DNA from 3 places in the Kitasatospora sp. NPDC096140 genome. Region 1 is predicted to be linked to each of the others. Evidence: riboswitches for the same ligand, from Rfam matches in the RefSeq annotation. Region 1 holds a riboswitch; each other region holds the start of a gene.
What was found. A riboswitch is a leader RNA that binds a small molecule or an ion and turns the genes downstream of it on or off. The one in region 1 is predicted to bind cobalamin.
Positions count from the first base shown of each region.

Region 2: linked by a shared signal. The riboswitch ahead of ABT048_RS12425 (cobalamin biosynthesis protein) and the one ahead of ABT048_RS19630 (CoA-acylating methylmalonate-semialdehyde dehydrogenase) in region 1 are both predicted to bind cobalamin.
Region 3: linked by a shared signal. The riboswitch ahead of nicT (Nickel transporter NicT) and the one ahead of ABT048_RS19630 (CoA-acylating methylmalonate-semialdehyde dehydrogenase) in region 1 are both predicted to bind cobalamin.

Region 1 is NZ_JBEOUW010000017.1:89,222-99,247, forward strand. Features, by position in the region: gene ABT048_RS19610 (enoyl-CoA hydratase) at 1-240, opposite strand, end outside; gene mmsB (3-hydroxyisobutyrate dehydrogenase) at 237-1,121, opposite strand; gene ABT048_RS19620 (enoyl-CoA hydratase/isomerase family protein) at 1,118-2,194, opposite strand; gene ABT048_RS19625 (acyl-CoA dehydrogenase family protein) at 2,194-3,342, opposite strand; gene ABT048_RS19630 (CoA-acylating methylmalonate-semialdehyde dehydrogenase) at 3,339-4,838, opposite strand; cobalamin riboswitch at 5,042-5,225, opposite strand; gene ABT048_RS19635 (arsenic transporter) at 5,450-6,706, shown strand; gene ABT048_RS19640 (universal stress protein) at 6,711-7,199, shown strand; gene ABT048_RS19645 (hypothetical protein) at 7,313-7,480, opposite strand; gene ABT048_RS19650 (NADP-dependent oxidoreductase) at 7,652-8,572, shown strand; gene ABT048_RS19655 (hypothetical protein) at 8,825-8,977, shown strand; gene ABT048_RS19660 ((Fe-S)-binding protein) at 8,977-9,717, shown strand; gene ABT048_RS19665 (LutB/LldF family L-lactate oxidation iron-sulfur protein) at 9,714-10,026, shown strand, end outside.
Region 2 is NZ_JBEOUW010000010.1:388-10,413, reverse strand. Features, by position in the region: gene ABT048_RS12455 (TetR/AcrR family transcriptional regulator) at 1-470, shown strand, start outside; gene cpt (chloramphenicol phosphotransferase CPT) at 618-1,157, opposite strand; gene ABT048_RS12445 (cobyrinic acid a,c-diamide synthase CobB) at 1,173-2,543, opposite strand; gene cobO (cob(I)yrinic acid a,c-diamide adenosyltransferase) at 2,557-3,162, opposite strand; gene ABT048_RS12435 (putative cobaltochelatase) at 3,166-5,262, opposite strand; gene ABT048_RS12430 (cobyric acid synthase) at 5,259-6,797, opposite strand; gene ABT048_RS12425 (cobalamin biosynthesis protein) at 6,794-7,780, opposite strand; cobalamin riboswitch at 7,979-8,110, opposite strand; gene ABT048_RS12420 (helix-turn-helix domain-containing protein) at 8,308-9,006, shown strand; gene ABT048_RS12415 (alpha/beta hydrolase family protein) at 9,183-10,026, shown strand, end outside.
Region 3 is NZ_JBEOUW010000009.1:178,183-188,208, forward strand. Features, by position in the region: gene ABT048_RS11965 (CobW family GTP-binding protein) at 1-878, opposite strand, end outside; gene rpsN (30S ribosomal protein S14) at 884-1,189, opposite strand; gene rpmB (50S ribosomal protein L28) at 1,189-1,425, opposite strand; gene rpmG (50S ribosomal protein L33) at 1,565-1,729, shown strand; gene ABT048_RS11985 (type B 50S ribosomal protein L31) at 1,788-2,036, shown strand; gene ABT048_RS11990 (helix-turn-helix domain-containing protein) at 2,184-2,756, opposite strand; gene ABT048_RS11995 (EamA family transporter) at 2,957-3,811, shown strand; gene nicT (Nickel transporter NicT) at 3,970-5,085, opposite strand; cobalamin riboswitch at 5,118-5,333, opposite strand; gene ABT048_RS12005 (ArsR/SmtB family transcription factor) at 5,416-5,799, shown strand; gene ABT048_RS12010 (hypothetical protein) at 5,854-7,548, shown strand; gene ABT048_RS12015 (AAA family ATPase) at 7,598-9,616, opposite strand; gene ABT048_RS12020 (Fpg/Nei family DNA glycosylase) at 9,688-10,026, opposite strand, start outside.

The sequences.
Region 1 (10,026 bases):
GAGGTAGGCGTCGACGAACTCCAGGGACTGCATCTCCTTGATGTCGGCGCCGGCCGCGAAGGCCTTCTCCGAGCCGGTGACCACCAGACAGCCGATCTCCCTGTCCCGGTCGAACTCCGTGGCCGCGGCGACGACTTCGGTCATCAGCTGGGTGTTGAGCGCGTTGAGCGCCTTCGGGCGGTCGAGCGTGATCAGCCCCACCCGGCCCTTGCGCTCGACCAGGATCGTCTCGAACGTCATGCGGTGTCCTTCCGGAGGGTGGTGATGATGGCGGAGAAGTCCAGCCCGGCGCCCGCCCCTTCGGCGAACGCGGCGTACACCTCCGATGCCCTGCCGCCCAGTTCGGCCGGTACGTCGCAGGCGGCGGCCGCGGCGGCCGCGAGTCCGAGGTCCTTGGCCATCAGGGCGGCGGCGAATCCGCCGGCGTAGTCGCGGTTGGCGGGGCTGCCCGGGACCGGGCCGGGGACGGGACAGTTGGAGGTGAGCGCCCAGCACTGCCCAGAGGCGGTGGAGGCCACCTCGAACAGGGCCTGATGGCTGAGCCCGAGGCTCTCCCCGAGTACGAAGGCCTCGCTGACCGCGATCATCGAGACGCCGAGGATCATGTTGTTGCAGATCTTCGCGGCCTGCCCGGCACCGGAGGGGCCGCAGTGCACGACCCTGCGGCCCATCGCGGCCAGCAGCGGCTCCGCCTCGGCGAAGTCGACGTCCTCCGCGCCGACCATGAAGGTGAGGCTCGCGGCCTCGGCACCGGGCACACCGCCGGACACGGGCGCGTCGACGGCCCGGTGGCCGGCCGTGCGGGCAAGGTCGGCGGCGACCCGGGCGTCCCCGACGGCGATGGTGGAGCAGTCGATGAACAGCGCACCCGAGGCCGCCTCGGTCAACTCGCCGTAGGAGTCGAGGACATGGCGTCCGGTCGGCAGCATGGTCAGCACCACGTCGGCCTCGCCGACCGCCTCGGCGGCGGAGACCGCGATCATCACTCCCTGCGCCGCGGCCAGGTCCCGGGCCTCGGCCGAGAGGTCATAGCCGATCACCCGGTGCCCGGCCTTGACGAGGTTGGCGGCCATCGGGCCGCCCATGTTGCCCAGTCCGATGAATCCGATGCTGTGGGTCACCAGCGCTCCAGGGATGTGGTGGTGGCGGCGAGGCCGAGTTCGCCATCGCCGCGCGGGGCGAAGTAGCGGGCCACGGCAGCGGGTTCGACGGCGCCCAGGGTGGCCGGGCTCCACCGCGGCGAGCGGTCCTTGTCGATCACCTGCGCCCGGATCCCCTCGGCGAGGTCCGGCGTGGCGAGCGCCGCACACGAGGTGCGGTACTCCTGGTCGAGCACCGCCTCCAGCGGGCCGAGGGCCCGGGCCCGGCGCAGGGCCGCCAGCGTCGCCTTCACCGCGGTCGGGGAGTTGGCGGTGATCCGGTCGACGGCCTTCTTCGCCTCGGGTTCACCGCTGTCCCGCAGCCGGTCGAGGATCTCCTCGACGGTACCGGCCGCGTAGCAGGCGTCGATCCAGGCGCGCTGCCCCTCCAGCGCACCGGTCGGCGCGGGTTCGACGTGCCGCTCCAGGGCGTCGTGCACGGGCAGCCCGGCAAGGTCGTCGAGCAGCGCCGGCACCCGCTCGGAGGGCAGGAAGTGGTCGGCGAGCCCGCAGAGCAGCGCGTCCGCCGCTCCCACCGATCCGGCGGTGAGGGCGAGGTGGGTGCCCAGCTCGCCGGGCGCCAGGGCGAGCAGGTAGGTGCCGCCCACGTCAGGGACGAAGCCGATGCCGGCCTCGGGCATGGCGATGCGGGTGGTCTCCGTGACGATCCGCACGCTGCCGTGGGCGGAGACGCCGACGCCGCCACCCATGACGATGCCGTCCATCACGGCCACGTAGGGCTTGGAGTAGCGGGCGATCCGGGCGTTGAGGCGGTACTCGTCGCGCCAGAACTCCTCGACCGCGCCCGGGTCCCCGCCGGTGGCGGCGCGGTGGATGGCGACGATGTCGCCGCCGGCGCAGAACGCGCGGTCCCCGGCCCCCGTGATGACGACGGACTCGACCCGGTCGTCCTGCTCCCAGGTGTCCAGGGCCTCCGCGATGCGCAGCACCATGGTGTGGGTGAGGGCGTTCAGGGCCGCCGGCCGGTTGAGGACGATGAGTCCGGTCCGGCCCTCGCGCTGGAGGACGACCTCGTCGAGGTCGTGACCGGCCATCACGCGGCTCCGGTCAGGCCGCGGGCGACGATGACGCGCATGATCTCGTTGGTTCCTTCCAGGATCTGGTGCACCCGCAGGTCGCGGACGATCTTCTCGATGCCGTACTCGGCCAGGTAGCCGTAGCCGCCGTGCAGCTGGAGGGCCTGGTTGGCGACGTCGAAGCCGGTGTCGGTGGCGTAGCGCTTGGCCATCGCGCACAGCTGCGGCGCCCGGGGATCGCCCCGGTCCAGCGCGCCGGCCGCCCGCCACACCAGTGCCCGGGCCGCCTCCAACTCCGTTGCCATGTCGGCCAGTCGGAACTGCAGGGCCTGGGCGTGCAGCAGCCGGGCGCCGAACGCCGCACGGTCCGCCAGGTAGCGGGTGGCGCGCTCCAGCGCCTCCTGCGCGCCGCCGAGCGAGCAGGCCGCGATGCCGAGCCGGCCGCCGTTCAGCCCGCTCATGGCGATCCGGAAGCCCTCGCCCTCGGCGCCGAGCAGACGGTCGGCGGGCAGCCGGACACCGTCCAGCACGACCTGCCGGGTGGGCTGGGCGTTCCAGCCCATCTTCCGCTCGTTCGGCCCGAACGAGACGCCGGGGTCGTCCCGCTCGACGACGAACGCGGAGACCCCGTCGGCTCCCGGTCCACCGGTGCGGGCCATCACCACGTAGATCCGGGAGTCGCCCGCCCCGGAGATGAACTGCTTGACGCCGTCCAGCACCCAGTGGTCGCAGTCCCGGACGGCCCGGGTGGCGATCGCCGCCGCGTCGGAGCCGGCGCCGGGCTCGGTCAGGCAGTAGCTGCCCAGGTGCTCGGCCGTGCAGAGGCCGGGCAGCCAGCGGGAGCGCTGCGCGGTGCTGCCGTAGCGGTCGATCATCCAGCCGACCATGTTGTGGATGGACAGGTAGCCGGCGATCGACGGGCAGCCGGTCGCCAGCGCCTCGAAGGCCACCACCCCCTCCAGGCGGGAGAGTTCGGAACCGCCGGCGTCCTCGCGCACGTAGACGCCGGCCAGACCGACGTCCGCCGCCTTGCGCAGCACGTCCACGGGGAAGTGCTTGGCCTGGTCCCACTCGACGGCGTTCGGTGCCAGGTACTCGTCGGCGAAGGCCCGGGTCGTCTCCGCGATGGCGCGCTGGTCCTCGGTGAGATCGTGCACGGCGCTCATCCCATCGTCGGCATGGTGAAGCTCGCGCCCTCCTTGACCCCGGAGGGCCAGCGCGAGGTGACGGTGCGGGTGCGGGTGTAGAAGCGGATCGAGTCCGGGCCGTGCTGGTTGAGGTCGCCGAAGCCGGAGCGCTTCCAGCCGCCGAAGGTGTGGTAGGCGATCGGCACCGGGATGGGCACGTTGACGCCGACCATGCCGGTGTTCACCCGGCGGGCGAAGTCCCGCGCCGTGTCGCCGTCCCGGGTGTAGATGGCCACGCCGTTGCCGAACTCGTGCTCGCTGGGCAGCCGCAGCGCCTCCTCGTAGTCGGCGGCGCGGACGACGGTGAGCACCGGGCCGAAGATCTCCTCGCGGTGGATCCGCATCTCCGGGGTGACCCGGTCGAACAGCGAGGCGCCGAGGAAGTAGCCGTCCTCGTGCCCCTCCAGGCGGAAGTCCCGTCCGTCGACGACGAGTTCGGCGCCCTCCTCGACCCCGAGGTCCAGGTAGCCGCGGACCCGCTCCAGGGCGTCGCGGCCCACCAGCGGGCCGAAGTCCGCCGCCGGGTCGTCCGAGCGGCCGACCTTGAGCGCGGCGATCCGCTCGACCAGCTTCGCCACCAGGGCGTCCGCGGTCTCCTCGCCGACCGGGACGGCGACGGAGATGGCCATGCAGCGCTCGCCGGCCGAGCCGTAGCCGGCGCCGATCAGCGCGTCGGCGGCCTGGTCGAGGTCCGCGTCGGGCATCACGATCATGTGGTTCTTGGCGCCGCCGAAGCACTGCGCGCGCTTGCCGTGCGCAGCCGCGGTCGCGTAGACGTACTGGGCGATCGGGGTCGAGCCGACGAAGCCCAGTGCCTCGACCCGCGGGTCCTCCAGCAGGGTGTCCACGGCCTCCTTGCCGCCGTTGACCACGTTGAACACGCCCGGCGGCAGCCCGGCCTCCAGGAACAGCTCGGCCAGCCGCAGCGGCACCGACGGGTCGCGCTCGGAGGGCTTGAGGACGAAGGCGTTGCCGCAGGCCAGTGCGGGCGCGGCCTTCCACAGCGGGATCATCGCGGGGAAGTTGAACGGCGTGATGCCCGCGACGACGCCGAGCGGCTGGCGCATCGAGTAGACGTCGATGCCGGTGCCGGCGTTGTCGCTGAACTCGCCCTTCAGCAGGTGCGGGATCCCGGCGGCGAACTCCACGACCTCCAGGCCGCGTTGGAGGTCGCCGTGGGCGTCGGCGACGGTCTTGCCGTGCTCGGCGGACAGCAGCCGGGCCAGCTCCTCCTTCTCCTGCTCGACGAGCTGCAGGAAGCGCAGCAGGACGCGGGCCCGGCGCTGCGGGTTCCAGGCCGCCCACGCGGGCTGGGCCTGCGCGGCGTCGGCGATCACCGCCTCGACCTCGGCGCGGTCGGCGAGCGGCACCCGGGCCTGCACCCGGCCGGTGTTGGGGTCGTACACGTCGCCGAAGCGACCGGACGTCCCGGGTGTGCGCTTCCCGGCGATGAAGTGGGTCAGTTCACGGACCATCGGTTCCTTCTCTCAACGGGTCGGGAGAGGAGGAATGGAGGCCGCCGCCGGACGGCGGGGCGCACGGTCGTGCGCCGCCCCGGCATGCGGTGGTTGACGGACCGTCAGGGCAGGTGGGCCCCGACAGCCATCGGCACGGGACCACCAGGAGCAGCGGAACGGGAGCAGCCCGGAGTCATGCGTGTCGTCTCCATCCTCGTGGAAAACACGGATCACCCGCGGCCGGTATCCTGACTCCCGGATCACCGCACGCCCTCAGGCCTTCCCGGCTGGCTGCCAGTGGCCGTCTCCTGCGAGGACGGACTCCCCGGTCACAGTGGCGGGACCGTGCCGGACTCACACCGGCTTCCCTGACACCGCGGACCTGCCGTCGACCATATAGTTGGACGTCCTAGTAAGTCCAGAGGTCCGGGTGCGCGCCGCGCCATCGGAATCCCACGCACCGGGCGCCGGGCCGATGGCGCGATCGGCCCGCCCGCCACCGGGCGAGGCGCGCACCGAGCCCCCGCGCCGACACCGGCGGTGCGGCGGCCAGCCGGTACATTCCTACCGGCTCACCTGCGTGTTTCCGGATCGGTGGGTGGTCACCGTCACCTGCGAGGAGCAAGACCCTGAGTACGTCATCCGCGGAAGCGCTGTCCGTCGGCCTGCTGGTGCTGGTACTCGTCTGCGCGGTGGTACGGCCGTGGGGCTGGCCGGAGGCGGTGGTCGCGGTCCCGGCGGCCGGGCTGGCGATCGCCACGGGCGCGATCTCCTGGGACCACGCGGTGGCTGAGGCGCAGCGGCTCGGGCCGGTGATCGGGTTCCTGGCGGCCGTGCTGGTGCTGGCTCAACTGTGCGACGACGAGGGCCTGTTCCGTGCCTGCGGGGCGTGGATGGCCCGGACGTCGGCCGGGAGTCCGCGGCGGCTGCTGGTGCAGGTGTTCGTGGTCGCCTCGGTGGTCACGGCGGTGCTCAGCCTGGACGCCACCGTGGTGCTGCTGACGCCGGTGGTGTTCGTCACCGCGGCCCGGCTCGGCGCGCGCCCCAAACCGCACCTGTACGCCTGCACCCACCTGTCGAACACCGCCTCGCTGCTGCTGCCGGTCTCCAACCTCACCAACCTGCTGGCCTTCGCCGCCAGCGGGCTGAGCTTCACCCGGTTCGCCGCACTGATGGCGCTGCCGTGGCTGGCGGCCATCGCCGTCGAGTACGTGGTGCTGCGCCGGTTCTTCGCCGCCGATCTGGACGCGGGCGCCCCGGCCGCGGGCGAGGCGGAGGCGTCGGAGATGCCGCTGTTCGCGCTGGTCACCGTCGCCTGCACGCTCGCCGGATTCGTCCTGACCTCGATCGTCGGCGTCGATCCGGCCTGGACGGCGCTGGCCGGCGCGCTGGTGCTCGCCGTCCGGGCCCTGGTCCGGCGGCGCTCCACCCCGGTGGCGATCGTGCGCTCGGCCGCCGTACCGTTCCTGGCCTTCGTCCTGGCGCTCGGCATCGTGGTCCGGGCCGTGGTCGACAACGGGCTGGCCTCCGCGCTCGGGCACCTCGTGCCCCACGGCACCTCGCTGCCCGCGCTGCTGGGCACCGCGGCGCTGGCCGCGGTGCTCGCGAACGTCATCAACAACCTGCCCGCCACCCTCGTCCTGCTCCCGCTGGCCGTGCCGTCCGGCGCCGGGGCGGTGCTGGCGGTGCTGCTCGGGGTCAACATCGGCCCCAACCTCACCTACGCCGGCTCGCTGGCCACGCTGCTGTGGCGGCGCATCGTGCGCGAGCACGAAACCGAGGTCGGCCTGGGCGAGTTCACCCGGCTCGGACTGCTCGTCGTGCCCGCTGCCCTGGTGACGGCCGTGGTGGCACTGTGGGGGTCCCTGCACATCATCGGAGGCTGACCGCGTGACCGTCGTCGTCTGGATCACCGAAGGCACCTGGCCCGCCTGCGTGGACGCCGCCCGCGCCCACGCACCCCGGGAGGCGGAGATCGTCCTGCTCCACGTCAGCGGCCAGGAGGTCCCCGGCGTCGCGCACGGCGCGTTCGCCGGGCTGCTCGGTCGCGGCCACCGCGAGCGCGACCCCGGCACCCGGGTGGAGACCCTGGCGGCGGCCTCCGCCCGGGAACTCCTCGACGCCGCCGCCGAGCGGCTCGGACGGCCCTGCGCCCGGGTGGAGCGGACCGGACGGGTCGAGCGCGAGGTCGTCGCGGCCACCGAGGGCGCGGCGTTGCTCGTCCTCGCCCGCGACGGCGACCGCACCCGCCTCGGACCGCACAGCCTCGACCCCGCGACCCGTTTCGTCGTCGACCACGCGCCCTGCCCGGTGCTGCTGGTCTGGCCGGAACCGGCGCCCGGCACCGCCACGATCCCTCCCCCGCCCGACGGACGGTAGCGGTCCGGGCCGGGACGCCCGGGCCGTGCGACGCCTGGGCCGTACGACGCCTGGGCCGTGACTCCGGGTCAGCGCGTCCGGACGGACCAGTGCCCGACCGCCCGGTGTCCCCGTCAGTGCCCGACGGCCGGTCCGGGGCGGGAGAGCCGGTAGACCCCGCCCGCCGTGAGGCGGACCCGGAAGCGCCGCTCGTCGCCGGGGACGGCGGCGGCCACGACCGCCCGGCCGTCCCCGCCGGTCAGGACGGGGTTGCCCGCGGGCTCGGGCAGGCGCAGCTCCACGGTGGTGTCCCGGGCGGCCCGGAGGCCCCGGACCGTTCGTCACCGCCCGGTTCGCTCCGACGGGTGGGCGAGGGTGCCGGGCGTCCGCCCGCGGCATAGCGTGGCCGACGGTGCCCGCCCACCCGGTGGCGGTGGGCCCCGGGCCGGCATCGCCACCCTGGAGGCCAGTTCATGCGAGCGGTGACCTACGACGCGTACGCCAAGGACAACTCCCGCCTGCGGTACGGCGAGCTGCCCGACCCCAAGGTGGGCCCCGGCCAGGTGCTGATCGAGGTCCGGGCGGCCTCCGTCAACCCGGTCGACTGGAAGGTCATGGCGGGTGGTCTGGACGGCATGATGGACACGGTGTTCCCGGTCGTCCCCGGCTGGGACGTGGCCGGTGTGGTCACCCGCACCGGCCCCGACACCCCCGAATTCGCGCCCGGGGACGAGGTGATGGCCTACGCCCGCAAGGACGTGGTGCAGGCCGGCACCTTCGCCGAGTACGTCGCGGTCGCCGCGCCGTCCGTGGCGCGCAAGCCCGCCGCGCTCGACTGGGCGCAGGCGGCCGGGCTGCCGCTGGCCGGCCTGACCGCGTTGCGCTGCCTGGACCGGCTCGGGGTCGGCCACGGCGACGTGCTGCTGGTCCACGGCGCCGCCGGCGGAGTCGGCAGCCTCGCCGTCCAGCTCGGCCGCGACCGCGGGGCCCGGGTGATCGGCACCGCCTCGGAGCGCAATCACGCCTTCGTCCGCGAGCGGGGCGCCGAACCGGTGGCCTACGGGGAGGGGCTGGCCGAGCGCGTGCGCGCGCTCGCGCCCGGCGGCGTGTCGGCCGTGGCCGACCTCGTCGGCGGCCAGCTGGAGACGACGAGGGCCGTGCTCACCGACGACGGGAGGCACGTCTCCGTCGCCGATCCGACCGTGGAGCAGCACGGCGGCCACTGGATCTGGGTCCGCCCGGACGGCGCGAAGCTCGCCGAGCTGGCGGCGGCGGTCGACCGCGGAGCCCTGACGGTGGAGGTCGCCCGGACCTTCCCTCTGGAACTGACGGGCGCGGCCTTCGACGCCAGCCGTACCGGCCACACCCGCGGGAAGCTCGTCATCGTGCCGTGACGCTCCGCCCGGGTGCTGGGAGCACGCGGGCGGGGGCCACCCCTACGCTGGGACGCAGCGGCCGGAATCCCGTTCCGGCGTGCACCGCTACCCGGACGGAGGTCTGGCTCGTGGATTCGGCTGGTATGCGGGACGCGCCCACGGCTGGGGTCGTGGTGGATCCGGACGGCGTGGCGAGCGGCTGGAGCGAGGGCGGGCTCTCCTGCTCGGCGCCGCGGCGCTGCGCTGCGCTTCCCGTTCGGGCACCCCGCCGTGGTCAGCGTGCTGGTCGGCACCCGCAACGCCGGCGAGGCCCGGGACGCCGCCGCGATGCTCCGGCACCCGGTCCCCGACGAGCTGTGGGTGGAACTGAAGGACCGCGATCTGCTCCCACCGGACGTCCCGACCCCGCAGGAGGCACCCTGATGCGCGTCGCGCTGTTCATCACCTGCTTAAACGACACCCTGTTCCCCGGCACCGGCCGGGCCGTGGTGAGCGTCCTCGAACGGCTCGGCCACACCGTGGAGTTCCCGCAGGACCAGACCTGCTGCGGGCAGATGCACGTCAACACCGGCTACCGCACGGACGCCGTCCCGCTGATCGCCCGGTTCGCGCGCGCCTTCGGCGAGTACGACGCGGTCGTCACGCCGTCCGCGTCCTGTGCCGGGCTGGTCCGGGAGCACCACCCCGCCCTCGCCGAGGAGTACAGCCCCCCGGAGCTGCGTCGACAGGTCGCCGAACTGGCGCCCCGGGTGCACGAGTTCACCGAGTTCCTGACCGACGTCCTCGGCGTCACAGACGTCGGTGCGCGCTTCCCGCACCGGGTCACCTACCATCCGACCTGCCACTCGCTGCGCGGGCTGCGCCTCGGCGACCGGCCGCAGCGGCTGCTGCGCGCGGTCGAGGACCTCGACCTGGTCGAACTCCCGGCCGCCGACTCGTGCTGCGGCTTCGGCGGCACCTTCGCCGTCAAGAACGCCGCGACCTCGGGCGCGATGCTCCTCGACAAGGTCGACGCCGTCCTGGAGACCGGGGCCGACGTCCTGTGCACGGTCGACAACTCCTGCCTGATGCACATCGGTGGCGGCCTGTCCCGGCAGGCCGCCCCGGTGCGGACCATGCACCTGGCCGAGATCCTGGCCACGACCGAAGGAGGACGGCCATGACCGGAAAGGTGCCCGGGACCACCCCGGTTGACCGCGGCGTGGTGTGGCTGGGCTCGCCGTCCTTCCCGGACGCCGCCCGGGAAGCCCTCGGGGACACCCGGCTGCGGGCCAACCTGAAGCGGGCGACGACCGTCATCCGCGACAAGCGCCTCGCCGCGGCCTCCGAGCTGGACGACTGGGAGGAGCTGCGCGCCGCCGCCGACGCCGTCAAGACCCGGACCCTGCGCCACCTCGACCACCACCTGCTGCGGCTGGAGGAGACGGTCACCGCGGCCGGCGGAACGGTGCACTGGGCCGCCGACGCCGCCG
Region 2 (10,026 bases), on a different contig from region 1:
GATCGACCTCCAACCTCGCCCGGACCAGGGCCGCCCTGCTGGAGGTCGCGCTGGTCCGGATCGTCGCGCGGGAGACCGAGGACCACCCCGTCCTCACCGGCGAGCCCCCGGCCGACGCCTCGCCCCGGGAACTGCTCGAACGGGTCGGCGCCGACCTGCTCCTCCAGGCGCTCACCACCGGACGCCAGGTCACCCTGGCCCGCCTCGAACTCGCCCTGGAGGCCACCCGGAGGCCCGAACTGCGCGCCGTCTACGACCGGTTGGGCGCGCGCTTCGCCGACATCGCCGCCGCCCTGCTCGCCCGGTGCGGCTCGGTCGATCCGGTGGCCGACGCCCGGCGGCTGGTCCGCTGGTGCGACGGGGTGCTGTTCAATGCGACGGCCGGCAGCGGACACCTGCGCACGCCGGTGCCGGAGGAACTGCGCGAGGAGACGGCGCGCTACCTCGCCTCGCTGCTCGACCGGGACTGATCCGGCGCCACCGGACGGACGCGGCGCCGGCCCACGCCGCGACGGCCCGCGCGGCGCCCACCCGCCGCATGACGGCCCGCCGCATGACGGTCCACCCCATGGCGGCCCACCCCGTGGCGGCCGCGCCGTCGGGTCCGGGCTGCGCCGTCAGGCCTGCGCCGCGCCCACCCGCGCGGCGATGGTGCGGGCGCACTCGGCGGCGGAGGCCCGTGAGGTGTCCACCACCAGGTCGTATGCGACCCCCGCGTGCACCGCCTCCGCCTGCGCGGCGGCCATCCCGGCCACCCGGTCGCCGCGTGCGGCCTCCCGGGCCGCGGCCACCGCAGGCTCGCAGCGCACGCCGACCCAGAGCACGTCCAGGCCGTCCAGCGCCGCCCGCCAGCGGGCCTGCGAGGCGGTGGTGCCGAGGAACACCTCGTCCACCAGGATCCGGGCGCCGGCCCGGGCCATCGCCGCCACCCCGATCGTCCACGCGGCGTCCAGCCGGGCGAAGGCCGGCCCGACCTCGACCGTCCCGTCCCCGCCGTCCAGGCCGCCGATGCCCTCGCCGCCGTCACGCAGCGCGGGCGGCAGCGCGTCGACCATGGTGTCCGCGCCGAGGTGCAGCCACGGCTCGGGCAGCAGCTCCTGCAGGCAGCGGGCGATGCTCGACTTGCCGGAGCTGGAGCCGCCGTTGAGGACGATCACATGCATGGGCGGATCCTACGGTCTGCCGCCGTGGGCGGCCGCCGCGGCCGTGAAGGACGACGCCAGCGCGGGAGCCCCCGCCCAGTGCAGGTGCAGGTAGGAGGCGTGCACATTGCTCCCGGCGAAGCCCTCCGTGCGCGGCCCGGTCGGCAAGTGCCAGCCCCAGGCGGGGTGTTCGCCCGCGCCCGGTTCGCACACCGTCCGGTGGAACTCGTGCCCGCGCAGCCGGGTGCCGGCCGGTGCGAGCGGCGAGTCGTGCAGCGCGACGGCCTCCCGGTAGCCGAGGGTGAGGCGTTCGGTCATCCGGGCGCCGGTGTCCAGCACGCCGCACATCGGCAGGCCGTCCAACTCCCGTCCCAGGTAGAGCAGTCCGGCGCACTCGGCGGCGATCGGCCCGCCCGAGGCGGCGAACGCGGCGATGGCCGAGCGCAGTGCGGCGTTCCCGCTCAACTCCCGTACGTACAGCTCCGGGAAGCCGCCGCCGATGACCAGCCCGGCCGTCCCGGCCGGCAGCGCGGTGGCGTTCAGCGGGTCGAACGGGACGACCTCCGCCCCTGCCGCGCCGAGCAGTTCGGCGTTCTCGGCGTACGAGAAGGAGAACGCCGCGCCGCCCGCCACCGCGATCCGCGGCCGCCCGGCCACCGGGGTGACCTCGGCCGACGGGTCCCACGGTTCGGCGTCCAAGTCGGGCGCGGTGCGGGCGAGTTCCAGCAGAGCGTCCAGGTCGACGGAGGAGGCGACCAGGTCGCCCATGTCGGCGACCGCCTTCAGTGCCTCCGCCGAGCGCTCCACCGCCGGGATCAGCCCGAGGTGGCGGGACGGCGTGGCGACCGCCGCCGAGCGGCGCAGCGCGCCCAGCACGGGCACGCCGGAGCCCTCCTCCAGGGCCTCGCGCAGCAGGTGCTCGTGCCGGTCGGAGGCGACCCGGTTGAGGATCACCCCGGCCAGGCGCACCTGCGGGTCCCAGGAGGCGAAGCCGTGCACCAGCGCGGCCACCGAGCGGGACTGCGAGGAGCCGTCCACCACCAGCACCACCGGTGCCCGCAGCAGCTTGGCGACGTGCGCGGTGGACGCCAGCTCGCCGCGCCCCGAGGCCCCGTCGAACAGGCCCATGACGCCTTCGACGACCGCGACGTCGGCCCCCGCCGCGCCGTGCAGGAACAGCGGCGCGATCCGTTCCGGCCCGCACAGGAAGGCGTCCAGGTTGCGGCCCGGGCGCCCGGCGGCGAGCGCGTGGTAGCCCGGGTCGATGTAGTCCGGGCCGACCTTGTGCGGCGACACCGCCAGCCCGCGCGCGGCGAGCGCCGCGATCAGGCCGGTGGCGACGGTGGTCTTGCCGGCGCCGGAGGAGGGTGCGGCGACGACGAGGCGGGGGATTGTGCTCAACGGTCCACTCGATCTACCACTCGATGCCGCGCTGGCCCTTGCGGCCGGCGTCCATGGGGTGCTTCACCTTGGTCATCTCGGTGACCAGGTCGGCGAAGTCGGTCAGTGCCTCGGGGGCGTACCGGCCGGTGATGACGACGTGCTGGCTGCCCGGGCGGTCCTTGAGCACGGACACCACCTCGTCGGCGTCGATCCACCCCCAGTGCATCGGGTAGGTGAACTCGTCGAGCACGTAGAAGCGGTAGGTCTCGGCCGCGAGGTCGCGCTTGACCTGCTCCCAGCCCTCCTTGGCCGCCTCCTCGCTGGTCATCTCCTGCTCGGCGGAGCGCTGGATCCAGGACCAGCCGGAGCCCATCTTGTGCCAGTCGACGGTGCCGCCCTCGCCGGAGGCGCCGAGCACGCGCAGCGCGTTCTCCTCGCCGACCTTCCACTTGGCGGACTTCACGAACTGGAACACCCCGACCGGCCAGCCCTGGTTCCAGGCCCGCAGCGCCATGCCGAACGCGGCCGTGGACTTGCCCTTGCCGGGGCCGGTGTGCACGGCGGTGATCGGCAGCGTGCGGCGCTGACGGGTCGTCAGGCCGTCGTCGGGGACGCTCTCGGGGACGCCCTTGGGCATGGGTCAGGCCGCCTTTCGCAGGGTGGTCGCGCGGTTGTCGCGGACGGTCGTGGGACGGTTCTCGCGGACGAGCGAGGCCACGCCCTCGGCGCGCAGCTCGTCCAGGCTGACGGCGGTGCCGCCGAGTTGCCCGGCCAGGGTGCGGGCCAGGCCCAGTCGGACCGGGCCGGACTCGCAGTCCAGCACCACGCTCGCCGTGCCCTGCGCCGCGAACAGCGCGGCCGCGCGGTGGGAGCGGGCGAGCGCGTCGCGCCCGCCGGTGGCCCGGCCGTCGGTCACCACGACCAGCAGCGGGCGGCGGCTCGGGTCGCGCAGCCGCTCGACCCGCAGCACCTCGTGGGCCCGCAGCAGCCCCTCGGCCAGCGGGGTCCGCCCGCCGGTGGGCAGCGACTCCAGCCGGGCCGCGCCGACCTCCACGGAGGAGGTGGGCGGCAGCGCCAGCTCGGCGCCGGTGCCGCGGAAGGTGATCATGCCGATCTTGTCGCGCCGCTGGTAGGCGTCCATCAGCAGGGACAGTACAGCGCCCTTGACGGCGGTCATCCGCTGCCGGGCGGCCATCGATCCGGAGGCGTCGACCACGAACAGCACCAGGTTGGACTCCCGCCCCTGGCGCACCTGTTCGCGGAAGTCGTCCTTCTGCAGCACCAGCGCCCGGCCGCTGCGCCCGCGCGCCACCTGGTGCGGCGCGGCGGCCTGCAGGGTCGCGGTCAGGTGGAGCCGGCCGAGCGCGCCCTGCGGGCGGCGGGCGCGGATGGTGTGGCCGCCGTTGGTCTCGGCGGGGGAGCGGCGGCCCTGGGCGCCGTGGCCGGTGCCGCGGACGGTGAACAGCTTGGTCCGGTACGGGTCCCCGGCCGCGACCGGCGCCGACTCCCGTGCGGGGGAGGGGTGCTGGGTCGGGACGGGCTGCTGCGGCTGCTGCTCCGCGTCGTCCGGTCCGTCCGGTCCGTCCGCCGCGGGCGCCTCCGGTGCGCCGTCGGCGGACGGCTCGGGCGCCCCGCCGCCGTCCGGGCCGCCGCCGTCGGGGCCGCCCTCGGGGCCGCCCTCCGGGCCCGGGCCGTCGCCCTCGGGCTCCGGATCGTCGTCGCCCTGGGAGTGCTCCTCCAGCGTCCGCTCCAGCTGCTCCTCGTCCAGCCCCGGAGCGTCGAAGGGGTTGCGGCGCCGCCGGTGCGGCAGCGCCAGCCGGGCGGCCTGGCGGACGTCCTCCTCCAGCACCTCGGTGCGACCGTCCCAGGCGGCGAGCGCGACGGCCGTGCGGGCCATCACGATGTCGGCGCGCAGGCCGTCCACCTCGAACGCGGCGCACACCGCGGTGATCTGACGCAGCGCCACATCGGTCAGCTCGACCTTGGGGAGCAACTCCCGGGCTGCGGTGATGCGTTCGGCGAGCGCCCGCTCCTCCTCGGCGAACCGCGCGGCGAAGCCGGCCGGGTCCGCGTCGTACGCGAGCCGGCGCCGGACCACCTCGGCGCGCTCGGCCGGGTCCCGGGTGGCGGCGATCTCGACGGTCAGGCCGAACCGGTCGAGCAGCTGCGGCCGCAGCTCGCCCTCCTCCGGGTTCATCGTGCCGACCAGCAGGAAGCGGGCCGCGTGCCGCACCGACACGCCCTCGCGCTCGACGTACGAGCGGCCCATCGCGGCGGCGTCCAACAGCAGGTCCACCACGTGGTCCTGGAGCAGGTTCACCTCGTCGATGTACAGCACGCCGCGGTGCGCCCGGGCGAGCAGTCCGGGCTCGTACGCCTTGACGCCCTCGGCCAGTGCGCGCTCCAGGTCCAGCGAGCCGACGATCCGGTCCTCGGCCACGCCGACGGGCAACTCGACCAGCTGGGACGGCCGTTCGTGGCTCACGGCGGCGGAGTGCGGCCCGTCCGGGCACTGCGGGTCGGGCGCGGCCGGGTCGCAGGCGAAGCGGCAGCCCTCAACGGTGGCGATGGACGGCAGCAGGCCGGCCAGCGCGCGCACCATGGTCGACTTCGCGGTGCCCTTCTCGCCGCGCACCAGCACGCCGCCCACAGCGGGGGAGACCGCGTTCAGCAGCAGCCCGAGCCGCAGGTCGGCCATGCCGACGATCGCGGTGAACGGATAGCGGACGTCAGTCATGCGTCACTCCCAGGTGCCCCGGGCGCCAGGAACGGCAGCGATCCGGCCGCCGGCACCCCGCCCTCGATCAGCTTCCACAGCGCGTCGGTGTCCGCGTGTTCCTCGATCAGGTCGCCCAGCCGGTCCAGCCGGGCCTCGCGCGCCTCGGCGAACGAGGTGTCCGGGGCCGGCACGAACGCCCGCCCGGCCAGGTCGGCGACCTCGCGCAGGAGTTCGCGGCGGAAGCCGTCGTTCTCCAGCACGCCGTGCCAGGTCGTGCCCCAGACCGAGCCCGCCCGGCAGCCGTCCAGGCTCTGCCCCCGGTCATCGGAGATGAACCTGTCGCCGCCCTCCACGGTCACCACCCCGTGGTGGATCTCGTAGCCCACGACCCGCCGGCCGTACGCCTCGCCGACCGGCCGCGCCAGCACCTTCTCGACGCCGAACCGCACCTGCGTCGGCAGCAGGCCGAGCCCGTCGACGGCGCCCGCCTTGGACTCCACCTCGTCGACGATCCCGCGCGCCAGCATCTGGTAGCCGCCGCAGACCCCGAGGATCGGCAGCCCGGCCGCCGCGCGCGCCTTCAGCGCCGGTTCCAGGCCGCGCTCGCGCAGCCAGGCGAGGTCCGCCACGGTGGCCCGGGTGCCGGGCAGCACCACCAGGTCGGCGTCGGCCAGCTCCTCCGGCCTGGTGGCCCAGCGCACCAGGACGCCGGGCTCCTGCGCCAGCGCGTCCACGTCGGTGAAGTTGGACAGCCGGGGGAAGCGCACCACGGCCACCCGCAGCACGTCCGCCCCGACCGGGCCGCGCCCGTCGACCCGGTCCACCACGGTCGACAGGTCCAGCGAGTCCTCGGCGTCCAGCCACAGCCCGGGCAGCATCGGCAGGGTGCCCAGCACCGGACGGCCGGTCAGCCCGTGCAGCATCTCCAGGCCGGGCGCGAGCAGCCGCGCGTCGCCGCGGAACTTGTTGACGAACCAGCCCGCCACGTGCCGCTGGTCCTCCGCGGACAGCAGCGCCAGCGTGCCGTACATCGCCGCGAACACACCGCCCCGGTCGATGTCCCCGACCACCACCACGGGCAGCCCGGCGGCCGTGGCCAGGCCCATGTTGGCGATGTCGCGGTCGCGCAGGTTGATCTCGGCGGGCGATCCGGCGCCCTCGCAGACGACCACCTCGTAGCGGCTGCGCAGATCGGCCAGGCACTCCAGGGCGCGTTCCAGCAGGACGGGCTTGCGCTCGCGGTAGTCCAGCGCGCCCACCTCGGCGACCGGCCTGCCCAGCAGCACCACCTGGCTGCGGCCGTCCGCGCCGGGCTTCAGCAGCACCGGGTTCATCGCCGCCTCCGGCTCCACCCGGGCGGCCTGCGCCTGCATCGCCTGGGCGCGTCCGATCTCGGCGCCGTCGGCGGTGACGAAGGAGTTCAACGACATGTTCTGTGCCTTGAACGGCGCGACCCGCACGCCCTGGCGGGCCAGCCAGCGGCAGATGCCGGCGGTGACCACGCTCTTGCCCGCGTCCGAGGTCGTCCCGGCGACCAGCAGCGCGTTCGTCATGCCCTTCCCCTCTTCCCACGGAGCGCGCGCAGCAGGACGTGCCCCGCGACCGTCGTACCCAGCGCCAGCGCGCCCACCCGCCGGGAGAGCGTGCAGGCCCGTTCGATGTCGTCGACCGTGACCGGCCGCAGCTCCCCGCCGAGCACCGGCCGGTGCTCGACGCGCTCGCCGTACTGCAGCGTCCCGCCCAGCCGCACGCCCACCGCGCCGGCGAACGCCGACTCCGCCTGACCGGCGTTCGGGCTCGGGTGCGAGGAGCCGTCGCGCCGCCAGACCCGCCAGGCCGTCCGCGGCTGCGGGGCGGCGGCCACCGTCAGCAGGGCCGTCAGCCGGGCGCCGGGCCAGCCCGCCACGTCGTCCAGCCGGGCCGAGGCCCAGCCGAACCGGGCGTGGCGCGGCGAGCGGTGGCCCACCATGGCGTCCAGGGTGTTCACCGCGCGGAAGGCCAGCAGCCCGGGCGTGCCGGCCAGGGCGCCCCAGGCCAGGGCGTTCACCACGGCGTCGGCGGTGTTCTCGGCCACCGACTCGACCACCGCGCGCGCGATCTGCTGCTCGTCCAGCGCGCTCGGGTCCCGCCCGCACAGGTGCGGCAGCCGCTCCCGCGCGGCCCGCAGGTCGCCCTGCTGCAGGGAGCGGCCGATGGCGCGGGCCTCCCGGGTCAGCGAGGTGCCGCCGAGCACGGTCCAGGTCGCGGCCGCCGCCAGTGCGGCCCGGCCCAGCGGTCGCCGGCCGACGGTACGGTCCAGGGCGAGGGCGCCCGCCGCGACCGTACCCACGCACAGCGCCGTGTACCCGGCCCCGGCCGCCCGGTCGTCGCGCCACAGCCGCCGCTCCAGGCGGGTGGCGGCGCTGCCGAAGACGGCCACCGGGTGGCCCCGGCGCGGGTCGGCGAAGCGGGCGTCGGCGGCGTAGCCCACGACGGCGCCCACCGCGAACGCGGCGGCGCGGCCCCAGCGGCGGCCGGCCGCAGGACGGACGGTCACCGGCCGCACGCCGGAAGGCGGCTCATGGAGGGACAGCTCAACGAGAGGGAGCCCAGCGGAAGGCGACTCATCGAGAGGCGGCTCATCGGGAGACGGCTCGGCGGAAGGCAGTTCGGAGTCCGGCCGGGCGGGGCAGCCTGCATCGCGTGCGTGTCCTCACTCAGGGTCCGCGCCCTGGATCGACGTAGCGGGGGCGAGAGTCTCCTGGCTTCCGGGTCGGACGCACCCCCGGTGCCTTCCAGCGGCTTCTGACGGCCCGCCGTGGCGAGATTTCCGAGCGTGCTCCCCGGTGACAGTGGCGGGACCGCGCCGGACTCGCACCGGCTTCCTCTCCATGCCTCCGATTGGCCCCAGGATCCCATCACGCGGCCGAACCGGGAGTCAACCGAGGTCACGGAGGGGTTGGTCACACGGGACGGCGGCCGATGAGCTGTGGGATCGCCCAGCGCGGCACCGCCCCCGGGCCGGCCGCTTCGTGGGTTCGGTCGCTGGGGTCGCGCCGTGGTCCGCGCCTAGCGTTCGGTGGCATGCGTCGCAGAAAGCCCCCCGCCGCCCCGCCCCCGGTGCCGTTCTCGCCCGCAGCCGCCCGCGCCCACCGGGCCGCCCTCGGCCTCACCCCCGAACAGGTCGCCGAGGGCCTGGCCGCGCACGGCGTACGGCTGCTGCCCGCCCACGTCCTCGCCTGGGAGAGCGGCGAGCTGCGCCCCGGCGAAGCGGAGTTCATCGCCCTCGCCCGCGCCCTCTGGTGCCCCGCCGCCCAGCTGATGGACACCCGTCCGGTCCGGTTGCGCGACCACCGCGTCGCCCGTGAGCTCGGCCAGGCGGCCGTCGCCGAGCGCACCGGCACCACCCTCGGCTCCTACCGGCAGGCCGAACTGACCGACCGCTGGGAGGGCGACGAGGAACAGACCCGCGCCCTCGCCGACGTCCTCGGCCTCGGCCTGCCCGAACTCGTCGAGGCCACCGGCCGCGGGGAGGCGCTCGACCACCTCCTCCGCCAGTGCGTCACCGGCCGCTGGCAGCCCCACCTCCGCGCCCTCGCCCGCATCGTCCCCGCCCCCGCCGACGCCCTCGCCGACGCCCTCGCCGCCCTCCACCAGGAGCACCACGTCCCTACCCACTGGGGCGCCACCGCCCGCACCGCACCGCCCCCGGCCGCCGGATCCCTCACCCCCCGCTTCTGGCACCTCCTCGACACCGCGGGCACCACCGGGCCGACCGCGTGACAACGGGCACCACCGGGCCGACCGCGTAACAAGGGGAGGCGGCCGGCCCTCCGACGGCGGGTGCGGATCCGGAGGCCGTGCCCCGGACGGGTCAGCCCGGTGGCCGCGCGGGCGGGGCGCCGGTGGACTGGTGCACGAACACCGTCCGGTCCGAGACCAACAGAGCGGGGAACGATATGCGCTGGGGAACCGCTGCCGTCGTGGCGGCCGCCGCCGTCGGAACCGGGGCCGTCGTCCTGGTGATCGGCCGTCGGGCTTCCGAGCGGATGGTCCGTCCGGTGACCGCCGGGCGGGAGTCCGGGCGGGAGTCCGGGCCGGTCGTGGTCCGGAGCGTCGGCGCCGGGCGGGTCACCTTCACCCGCAGTCCGGAGAGCCTGCACCCCGGCCGCTGGGCGGTCGAGTGGGGCGACAACGGCCACGCCGTCGTCGAGGACGTCCTGCACAGCGACGAGCAGGGCGTCACCCGTCGGCTGGTCCGCGCCGACCAGGGCACGCTCACCCCCGGCACCGAGGTCCGCTTCACCCCCCGCGTCCACCTCGGCGACCCCACCCGGGCACTCGGCCTCGCCTACACCGACACCTCCGCCGACGGGGAACTCGGCGCGCTCCCCGCCTGGCACCTCGACGGCAAGCGCGGCACCTGGGTGATCCTCGTCCACGGCCCGGAGGCCGACCGCCAGCAGACCCTCCCGGTGCTGCCCGTCCTCGACCGCTTCGGCCTGCCCGTCCTCGCCGTCACGTACCGCGGCGACGAGGGAGCCCCGGCCTCCCCGGACGGGTACAGCCACTTCGGCGAGACCGAGTGGCGGGACGTCGAGGCGGCGGTACGGCTGGCGCTCGACAACGGCGCGAGCCGGGTGATCCTCTACGGCTGGTCGGTCGGCGCCACGGTGGTCCTGCAGACCGCGGCCCGCTCGACCTGGGCCCACGCCATCAGCGGTCTGATCCTCGACTCGCCGGTCCTCGACCTGCCGGGCTCCGCCCGCCGCGACGCCGAACGGCTCGGCTTCCGCGGCGCCG
Region 3 (10,026 bases), on a different contig from region 1:
GCCAGCAGCAGGTCGGGCCGGTTGGCCAGCCAGAAGCGGCCGCGGCTGCGCTGCGCCGCCGGGACGAGCAGTTCCAGCGCCTCGTGCAGCCGCCCCGGGTGCAGCGGTCGGCGGCGTTCCCACACCAGGGTGGTGACACCCGCCTCGTCCCGCTGCTGCGGCAGCAGCGCGATCGCCGGATTGACCCGGTCGCGGGCGGCGGCGACGTCGAACCCGCCGAGCGCGGCCCGGGTGAGGGTGCCGGTGCCGAGCCGGACGACCCTGGCCGTGGCGTGGAGCTGACGCAGCAGCGCGAGCCCCGGCGCGTGCGCCGTGGCGCGCGGGACGGCGAGGGTGGTGGCGTACTCGATCTGATGGGCGAGCGCCTCCGCGCGGGTCCGCTCGTCCCGCCCGGCGGTGTGCTCGCCGTGGTCCACCAGGTCGTCGGGGACGGACAGTTCGCCGATCAGGCGGTCCGGGTCGACCGCGGTGACCACGCCCGCGAGCTCGACGACGTCCGCGAGCTGCCGGCCGTCCGACTCCCCTCCGGCGATCACCTCCACGGCCGGGTGCGGGTCGCTGCCGCCCCACAGTTCGACGATCGCGAGCCCGTGGCGGCCCTCGTCGGCGATCTCCAGCAGCCGGGGCAGGAGGTCCTCGCGCAGGGCGCAGCACGGGCAGTCGTTCGTCAGCGGTACGTCGTCCACGTCGAACGCCCCTCCGGCGTCCTGCAGTTCGCGGTGGACGAGGCCGAGCGAGGCGTCCCGCAGATCGTGCCGAAGCACCACCGCGTCCACCGCGGCGGCGGCCAGTTCCCCGACGGCGGCGCGGCGTTCGTCGGCGTGCAGACCGGCGACGACGACCACCGGCAGCTTGATCCCGTCCGGGTCGGCCGTCATGCCGCTCACCAGCTGGCCTTGCGGACGCCCGGCAGGTGACCGGCGTGGGCGTGCGTGCGGAGGTTGACCCGGGAGAGGCCGAAGGCGCGCAGGTAGCCGCGGGGGCGGCCGTCCACGGCGTCGCGGTTGCGGATCCGGGTGGCACTGGCGTCGCGCGGCTGGCGGGCGAGTTCGGTCTGCGCGGCGGCGCGCTCGGCGGGGTCGGTGCCGGGTCGGGCGATGATCCGCTTCAGTTCGGCCCGGCGCTCTGCGTAGCGGGCGACGACGGCGCGTCGCCGTTCGTTCTTGGCGATCTTGCTCTGCTTGGCCATCAGACCTTCTCCCCCCGGGCCCGGATGCGGGCGACGGCGGCCTCGATGCCGATCGCGTCGACGGTGCGGATGCCCTTGGCGCTCAGCACGAGCCGGACGTACCGGCCCTCGCTGGGCAGCCAGTAGCGCTTGCGCTGGATGTTGGGGTCGAAGCGGCGGGGGGTGCGGCGGTGCGAGTGCGAGATCGCGTTGCCGAAGCCGGGCCGGCGGCCGGCGAGTTGGCAGTGGGCAGACATGGGTGCTTCTTGCTCCCTGGCGTCCGGGAATGGGCAGGACGGAGCTCACGTTACACCAGATGAAAATGACATCCATTTCGGTGTACGGTTTCGGCCCGGCACCCCGGACACCCGCACCACGACCCCAGGAGGACGCCCCGTGGCCCGCAGCGAACTGCGTCCCGTCATCAAGCTCCGTTCCACCGCCGGCACCGGCTTCACGTACGTGAGCCGCAAGAACCGCCGCAACGACCCGGACCGGATGGTCCTGCGCAAGTACGACCCGGTCGCGGGCCGGCACGTCGACTTCCGCGAGGAGCGCTGAGCACCCCCGCACCCAGCCCCGAACCCGAATCCGACCGACCCCCAGGAGGAACCCCGCCATGAAGCCCGGAATCCACCCCGCCTACCGCCCGGTCGTCTTCCGCGACAAGGTCGGCGGCCTCGCCTTCCTGACCCGGTCTACGGTCACCGGCGACCGCACCGTCGTCTGGGAGGACGGCAACACCTACCCCGTGATCGACGTCGAGATCTCCTCGGCGAGCCACCCCTTCTACACCGGCCAGTCCCGCGTGCTCGACACCGCGGGGCGGGTCGAGCGCTTCCGCCAGCGGTACGGCGACCGACACTGACGGCGACCGGCACCCGCGACCGAAGGCAGTCGGCGCCCGCCACTGAGGGCGGTCGACACCGAGAACGCCGCAACGGCGCCTCCCCGGGTGGGGAGGCGCCGTTGCGGCATACGAGCAAGGGGGCCGCAACCGGGGCGGCGCCGGGGATCAGCGCGGCGGCGGTACCGAGACCACCATGGTCAGCGCCAGCGTCCGCTCCCCCGCATTGCGGTAGACGTGCGGGTACGAGGCGTCGAAGGAGACCGTGCCGCCGACCGGCACCGGGTGCTCGCGCTCGTCGTGCACCAGGGTCAGCTCGCCCTCGTCGACCCGGACGATCTCCACCGTCCCGGCCGGGTGCGGCTCCGAGGAGTACTCCTCGCCCGGCTCCATCCGCCAGCTCCACAGCTCCAGCGGGCCGGGCGCCTCGATCCCGTGCAGCAGGGTGCCGGTACCGCCGGACGGCCCGGCCCACAGCGGCACGGCCTGGTCGGCCGGCACGATCCGGACGTCCGGACCCTTCTCGTAGTCGAGCATCGTGGCGACCGAGACGCCCAGCGCGTCGCCGAGCCGGACGACGGTGGCCACGCTCGGGTTGGTACGGCCCTGCTCGATCTGGACGATCATGCCGCGGCTCACCCCGGAGCGGGCGGCGAGGGCGTCCAGGGTGTGACCGCGCTCGGTGCGCAGCCGCTTGAGGTTCCGGGCGAGAGCCCGGGAGACGAGGTCGGGGTCCGGCACGCGGTCAGTCCTCCGGTGTGTCCACTGGTCGAAACAGTACGAAATAGTGTTCGGCAAGTTCAGTTTGTTGCACTACGCTGCCAAACCTCGGCAACGAGTCCATCCGACTGTACTTCGGAGTGCATTGTGCTGTCCTTGAGTCCCTCCGTGCCCGGCGGGCCCACCGCCCCGGGCAGCCCCCTGCGGTCCGGGGCCCGCCCGTGACCGCCCTGCTCGCGCTCTCCGCCAGCCTGCTCTGGGGCGTCGCCGACTTCGGCGGCGGCGCACTCGCCCGGCGGCTGCCCGCGCTCGCCGTGGTGGTCGCCTCCCAGGCGGCGGCCGCCGCCGTACTGCTGGCCGCCGTCCTCGCCACCGGCGGCTGGGCCGACGCCTCCCCCGCCCTCTGGTACGCGGTCGCGGCCGGGGTGATCGGCCCGTTCGCGGTCCTCGCCTTCTACCGCGCGCTCGCCCTCGGCCCGATGGGCGTGGTCTCGCCGCTGACCACCGTCGCCGTCCTGGTGCCCGTCGGCGTCGGCCTCGCCCTCGGCGACCGCCCGGGCCCCGGCCGGATCGCCGGGATCGCCGTCGCGGTGGCCGGTGTGGTGCTCGCCTCCGGGCCCGAGCGCGGCGGCCGGGCCGCCGCCCGCAGCACCCTGCTGCTCACCCTGGGCGCCGCCCTCGGCTTCGGCACGGTGATGGCCCTGATCGCGCACGCCTCGGCCGGCGGCGGCCTGCTGCTGGTGCTGTGCGTCCAGCGGCTGTGCAACGTCGCCGTCGGCGGCACCGTCCTGGTGGCCGGCCTGCGCCGCTCCGGGGCTGCGGCCGGCCTGCTGCCGGGACTGCGGGCCCGGCTGCCGCTGCTCACCGCGGTCGGTCTCGCCGACGTCGTCGCCAACGCCGTCTTCGCGATGGCCTCGCACCGCGGCTCGGCCACGGTGGCCGCCGTCCTCTCCTCGCTCTACCCCGTGGTCACCGCGCTGATGGCACGCGGGGTGTTCAAGGAGCGGCTGCGCCCGGTCCAGGTGGTCGGCGCCGGGCTCGCCGTCGCGGGAACGCTGCTGCTCGCGGCCGCATGAGAGGCGCTCATGACGCTGCCCCATGAGCCGCGCTCATGGGGCGCAGTGGGATGAGCCGGGCTCATGCCCCGACGCCATGAGCCGACCTCATGGGACCCCATGAGTCACGCTCATGCCCGACGTCATGAGCCGCGCTCATGCCCCCGGGCTCAGGCCCGTCACGAGCCCTCGGGCGCCCAGCGCTTCTCCACCCGGGCGAGCTTCCAGTACCCGATCGCCAGCGCCCAGACCACCACGAACAGCCCGGCGATCGCGTAGCCGACGTTGTCCAGCGAGATGTCCGCGATCCAGCCGCTCACCGGGTCGGTGAGGTCGAACTTCTCGTGCAGCACCCCGACCAGCTCGATGGTGCCGATGATGAAGGCCACCGCGATCGACAGCCCGGTGATGGTCAGGTTGTAGTACACCTTGCGCACCGGGTTGGCGAAGGCCCACTGGTACGCGAAGTTCATGAACGTCCCGTCCAGGGTGTCGAACAGGCTCATCCCGGCCGCGAACAGCAGCGGCAGGCAGACGATCGCGTACCAGGGCAGTCCGGCGGCCGCACCCGAGCCGGCCATCACCATCAGGGTGACCTCGGTCGCGGTGTCGAAGCCCAGGCCCAGCACCATGCCGACCGGGAACATCTGCCCCGGCCGGGTGATCGACCGGGTGGCCCGGTTCAGCACCCGGGCCATGAAGCCGCGCGAGTCGAGGTGCGCCTCCAGCTCCGCCTCGTCGTACTGCCCGGCGCGCATCGCCCGGAACACCTTGAGGATCCCGAGCAGCGCCGCCAGGTTGAGCGCCCCGATCAGGTACAGGAACGCGCCGGAGGCCGTCGTCCCGACCACCCCGAGCCACTTGTGGGTGGTCGACTCGTCGTCCATCAGCGTGTTCGCCAGCTGCGCGCCGCCCGCCACCAGGGCGGCCATGATGACCACCATCGAGGAGTGCCCGAGGGCGAACCAGAAGCCCACCGAAACCGGCCGCTTGCCGTCCGCCATCAGCTTGCGGGTGGTGTTGTCGATCACCGCGATGTGGTCGGCGTCGAAGGCGTGCCGCATCCCGAGGGTGTACGCGGTGATACCCAGGCCCACCCCGAAGACCTGGGTACCGACCGCGTACCGCTCGGGTGCCACCAGAAAGATGAGCGTCCCGAAGGCCACCACGTGCATGGCCAGGATCACGCCCATCAGCCCGGCCGTGCGGACGGTGTCCTCGCGCCGCCACCGGAAGGTGGGCAGCACGGAGGGAGCCGCTGCGGCCTCCGCGGCGGCGGTTTCGGGCAGGGTCATCTGCGGATCACGCTCCAGCACCTCGTGGAATCACTTCGTGAGATGCCGCGGCCGGTCTCCTGGCTTACGGGACACGCCCGTACCCGCCTTCCCGGGTGCGCGAGGCGCCCAGTGACGTCGTGGGTACGGACGGCGCTCCCCCGCGGACGGGGGATCGGCCCGATCACAGTGGCGAGGGCCGCTCCGGACTCCGGACCCCTGAGGGTCCGTCACCGGTCTTCCCGAGCACCACGGCGGGCTACACGGTAGGGGCCCGGCCCCGACCCATGCAAGGCTGCGCACCTGCGCAGGTGTCCAGGATCACAGCCGCCCGCCTGCAAGAATGTCCGCATGCATCTCGTACCGGCCGACCGCGCGGGCCACCGCACCATCGACGGACACCGGGTCTGCGAGGCCATCGCCGCGATCGGTGACGCCGCGCACGTCCGGTCCTGGGCCGAGCGGTTCTCGCTGCTCGCCGACCCCGGACGGCTCGCCCTGCTGCTCGCCCTCCACCGGGCGGGCCCGCTCGCCGTCACCGACCTCGCGGTCGCCACCGGCATGCGCGACCCCGCCGTCTCCCAGGCCCTGCGGCTGCTCCGCACGGCCGGCGTGGTCACCGGCGACAAGGACGGACGAGTCGTGCGCTACCGGCTCGTCGACCAGGACATGCGCCCCCTCCTCGACGAGTGCGTCGCCGCCGAGCACCACGAGCCCACCGCCGCGGCCGGCTGACCGACACTCGGGAAACGCGGCCGCACCGGCACCCCGGATGAGTACGATCATGGTGTGCCGTCCCACCCCCACGCCTGGCCCGCCGACCGCTGGAACACCCGACCGGTCAAGGCCCGCGTGCTGGCGGTCGCCCGCACCCTCACCTCCGCCACCCGGGTCCTGGACGTCCTCACCCTGCTGCACCCGGACGGCGTCGAGCGGTACTTCACCGTCAACCCCGGCTCCGCCTTCGCCGATCGCGCCCTGGACGAGTACCTGCACGGCCTGCCCGGCTTCACCCTGCTGGACTGGGAGGACGCCGTCCGGCACCGCTTCGACCTGGCCGTCTCCTGCGCCGTGCACTCCTCCATGCACCGCCTGGACGCCCGGCTCGTCGTGCTCCCGCACGGCGCCGGCTACAACCGCCTGGTCACCGAGTCCACCGGCGACACGGTCAGCGCCGCCGGCCTCTCCCGCAAGGAACTCACCCACCGCGGGCGGGTGTTCGTGGACGTCCTCGGCCTCTCCCACCCGGAGCAGCTGGACCGCCTGCGGGTCTCCTGCCCCGAGGCACTGGACGTCGCCCGGGTGGTCGGCGACCCGTGCTTCGACCGGATGCTGCGCAGCCTGCGCTCCCGCGACGCCTACCGCGCCGCGCTCGGCGCCGTCGACGGCCGGCGGCTCGTCGTCGTCAACTCCACGTGGAGCGAGCACTCGTTATTCGGCCGCCGCCCCGACCTGCCTCAACGCCTGGTCCGCCGGCTGCCCGCCGACGAGTACGCCGTCGCCGTCGTCCTGCACCCCAACATCTGGAGCCGCCACGACCCCGAGGCCCTGCTCGACGCCGCCCGCCGGATGGGCCTGCGCCTGATCCCGCCGCACCAGGGCTGGCAGGCCGCCCTGGTCGCCGCCGACTGCCTGATCGGCGACCACGGCTCGGTCTCCGTCTACGGCGCCGCCCTGGAGCGGCCCACCGTGCTGGTCGCCACCGGCGCCGCCGAACTCGACCCGCGCTCCCCCGGCTACGCCTTCGGGCAGGCCGCGCCCCTGCTCGACCCCGACGGCGACCTCGCCGCCCAGCTCGAACTGGCCCTGGCCAAGCGGGACCCGGCCGCCCTGCGCCCGCTCACCGACCGCTCGCTGAGCCGCCGCGGCCGCTCCGCCGAGGTGCTGCGCCCGCTGCTCTACTCCTTCCTGGAACAGCTGGACGAACCGGGGGACGAACCGCTCCTGCCGCCCTACCCCGGGCCCGTCCCGCGCCCCGGCACCACCGACGCGCCCACCGCGTACGACGTCGAGGGCGAGAGCGAGGGCACCGAGGTCGGACTGCGGCGCTACCCCTTCGACCCGGCCGACCACACCCCACGCGGCTTCCACGCTCTCACCGACGAGCACCCCGGCGACGCCCTGCGCTACACCGCCGAGGTGCTGGCCCGCACCGAGGTCCGCGCCGAGCGCCCCGCCACCCGCTGGCTCGCCGACACCGTCGCCGAACTCCCCGGCCTCGCCGTCGCGGTGGCCGCCCTCGGACCGGCCCGCCACCTGCTCCGGCTGCGCACCGGGCTGCTCCTCGAAGCCCGCGCCGAACCGGACTGGGGCAGCCCCGAGCCCCGCCTCGACCCGCTGCTGCTCGGCTCCGCCGTGGCCTGCTGGCTCGCCGACGGCGGCGACCCGGCCGGCCTCCCCGAGCACGGGCTCACCGTCCGCACCGGCGAACACCGCACCCGGGTCTGGTTCACCACCGAGCCGCCCCGCCCCTCCCCGTCCTAGCCGCCCCGACCGCTCCGGCCACGGGCACCGAGTCCCGACCGCCCCTGCCCTAGCCCTCCCGGCCGTCCCGTGCCCGCAGCTCCCGCAGCCGCTCACGGCTGCGCTCCGCCAGCTCCTCGTCGCCCAGCTCCGCCGCGAGGCCGACGAGCAGGGTGTGCGCCTGCGCCTCCTTGGCGTACTGCTTGCGCTGCTCGGCCTGTCGGGCGCAGTCACCGGCGTGGACGGCGGCGAGACGCAGCTGCCCGAGCGCGCGGTGGGCCCGGGCCCGGACCAGCGGCAGCTTCATCAGCATGTCGCGGTCGTCGGTGTCCGCGGCCCGTGCGACGGCACCGTCCAGCACGGTCAGCGCCTCCTCCGCCCGGCCGTCGGCGATCAGCGCCTGCGCCAGGTTGTAGCTCTGGACGATCTCACCGTGGTCGTCGCCCCGGTTCTCCGCCAGGGCCAGCGTGAACCGCTCCACCGCGTCGCCGGGCCGGCCGTCGGCCAGGCAGAGCAGGCCGTCCGTCTCGTGCAGCACCCCCACCACGCGGCGGTCCGCCACCAGCGGCAGCTGCTCCGCGGCGAGCGCCAACTGCTCGGCCGCGAGCGGGTACTCCTTGCGCTCGAAGTGGGCGCGGGCGAGCTGGTTGCGCATCCGGACGACGGCGGCCGGCTGGTTGTCCCACTGGGCCGACTCGACGCCGAGCCGGTGGGTCGCGATCCAGTCCTCGTACAGCTTGCGGCCGTGGTACAGCGGCCAGAGCGACTCGCAGAGCCGCCACACCTCGCCGTGCCACTGCTGCTCGGCCGCCTCCTCCACCACCGCACGCAGGTTGGCCCGCTCGGCGTGCAGCCACTCCAGGGCGTCGGCGCCGGAGGCGAAACCGGGCAGCTCCTCGCCGCCGGCCTCCTGCAGCCGCAGCCGCTCCCCCATCGCCCGGTCGGCCAGCGCGGCCCGGCCCCGGTAGTAGGCCACCACCCGGGCGAGGAGTTCCAGCCGGCCGGGCAGGTCGCGGGCGCGGCGGTAGGCGTGCAGCCGCACCACGTCGTGGGCGCGGTAGCGGATCCCGGGGCCGTCGTCGACCACCTCGTCGACCAGGTGGACGGCGCGCAGCTCGTCCAGCGCCGCGCCGGCCTGCTCGACACCCGCGGCGCACGCCGACTCGGCCGACACGAAGGGGCCCGGGTGCACGCCGATCAGGCGGTAGAGCGCCCGGCCCTTCGGCGACAGCCGCTCGTGGACCAGGTCGTACGTCGGGCCGAGGGCGTTCTCCTCGTCGTCCAGCAAGGCCGATCCGCCTTCCCGGTCGTGCAGTTCGGCCACCACCCGGCCGACCGGCAGGTTGTCCCGGTCCAGCAGCTGGCTGCCGACCGCGTTCAGCGCCAGCGGCAGCCCGCCGCACAGCTCGACCAGCGCCGCCAACTCCCCGTCCGTGCCCCGCCCTGCGCCCAGCCAGGCCCGCACCAGGTCGGTGCCGGCGCTCGTACCGAGCGGCCCGAGCTGCCGCACCTCGGCGCCGTCCGTCCGCAGCGCGGGCAGCCGCCGCCGGCTCGCGACCACCACCAGCCCGCTCGACGGGAGCAGGGCGCGCACCTCGGCGGCGTGCTCGACGTTGTCCAGGAAGAACAGGCACCGCCGCTCGGCGGTGACGGTGCGGAACATCGTGAAGCGCTCCGCCTCCACCGCCGGGGGCTCCGACCCGAGGGCGCGCAGGAAGCCGGCCAGCAGCGACGGGAGGTCCACCCCGCCCCGGTGCCGGTAGGCCAGGAGGTCCGCGTAGAGGTCCCCGCCCGGGAAGCGGTCCCGGTGCTCCTCGGCGAACTTGGCGATCAGCTCGGTCTTCCCGACCCCGCCGAGCCCGGTGAACACCACGATCCCCAGCCCGCCCCCCTCGACCCGGCCCAACGCCGCGGTCAGCGCGGCGAGTTCCGGCTCCCGGTTGACGAAGGGGCCGTGCGGCAGCCGGACCTGACGAGGTCTCGGCGGCGGCTCCACCTGGTGGAGGTGCACCGATCCGATGGTGTCGGCCTGCACCACGTGGCCGCCCACCGTCCCTGACACGGTGTTGGCCACCCGGCGTTGCTCCATCTGCCTGCTCCCTCCGGCCGGTCGGCCCCAGCCTACGGTCCGGGAGCCGCGCCGGAGGGCGGATCGGCTCCTCAGGCCGCCTGGCAGGTCGGGCACCAGAAGAGGTTCCGCGCGGCGTGCTCCTCCGTGCGGACGTCCGTGCCGCAGACCAGGCAGGGCATCGCCGCCCGCCGGTAGACGTACACCTCGCCACCGTGGTCGTCCACGCGGGGCGGGCGGCCCATCGCCTCGGGGGTGTGCTCGGGGCGGACGGTGTCGATCCGGCCGGCCGCGACGCCCTCGTGCATCAGGGCGACCAGGTCGGCCCAGATCGCGTCCCACTCCTTCCGGGTGAGGTCGCGCCCGGCCCGGTACGGGTCGATGCCGTGCCGGAACAGCACCTCGGCCCGGTAGACGTTGCCCACCCCGGC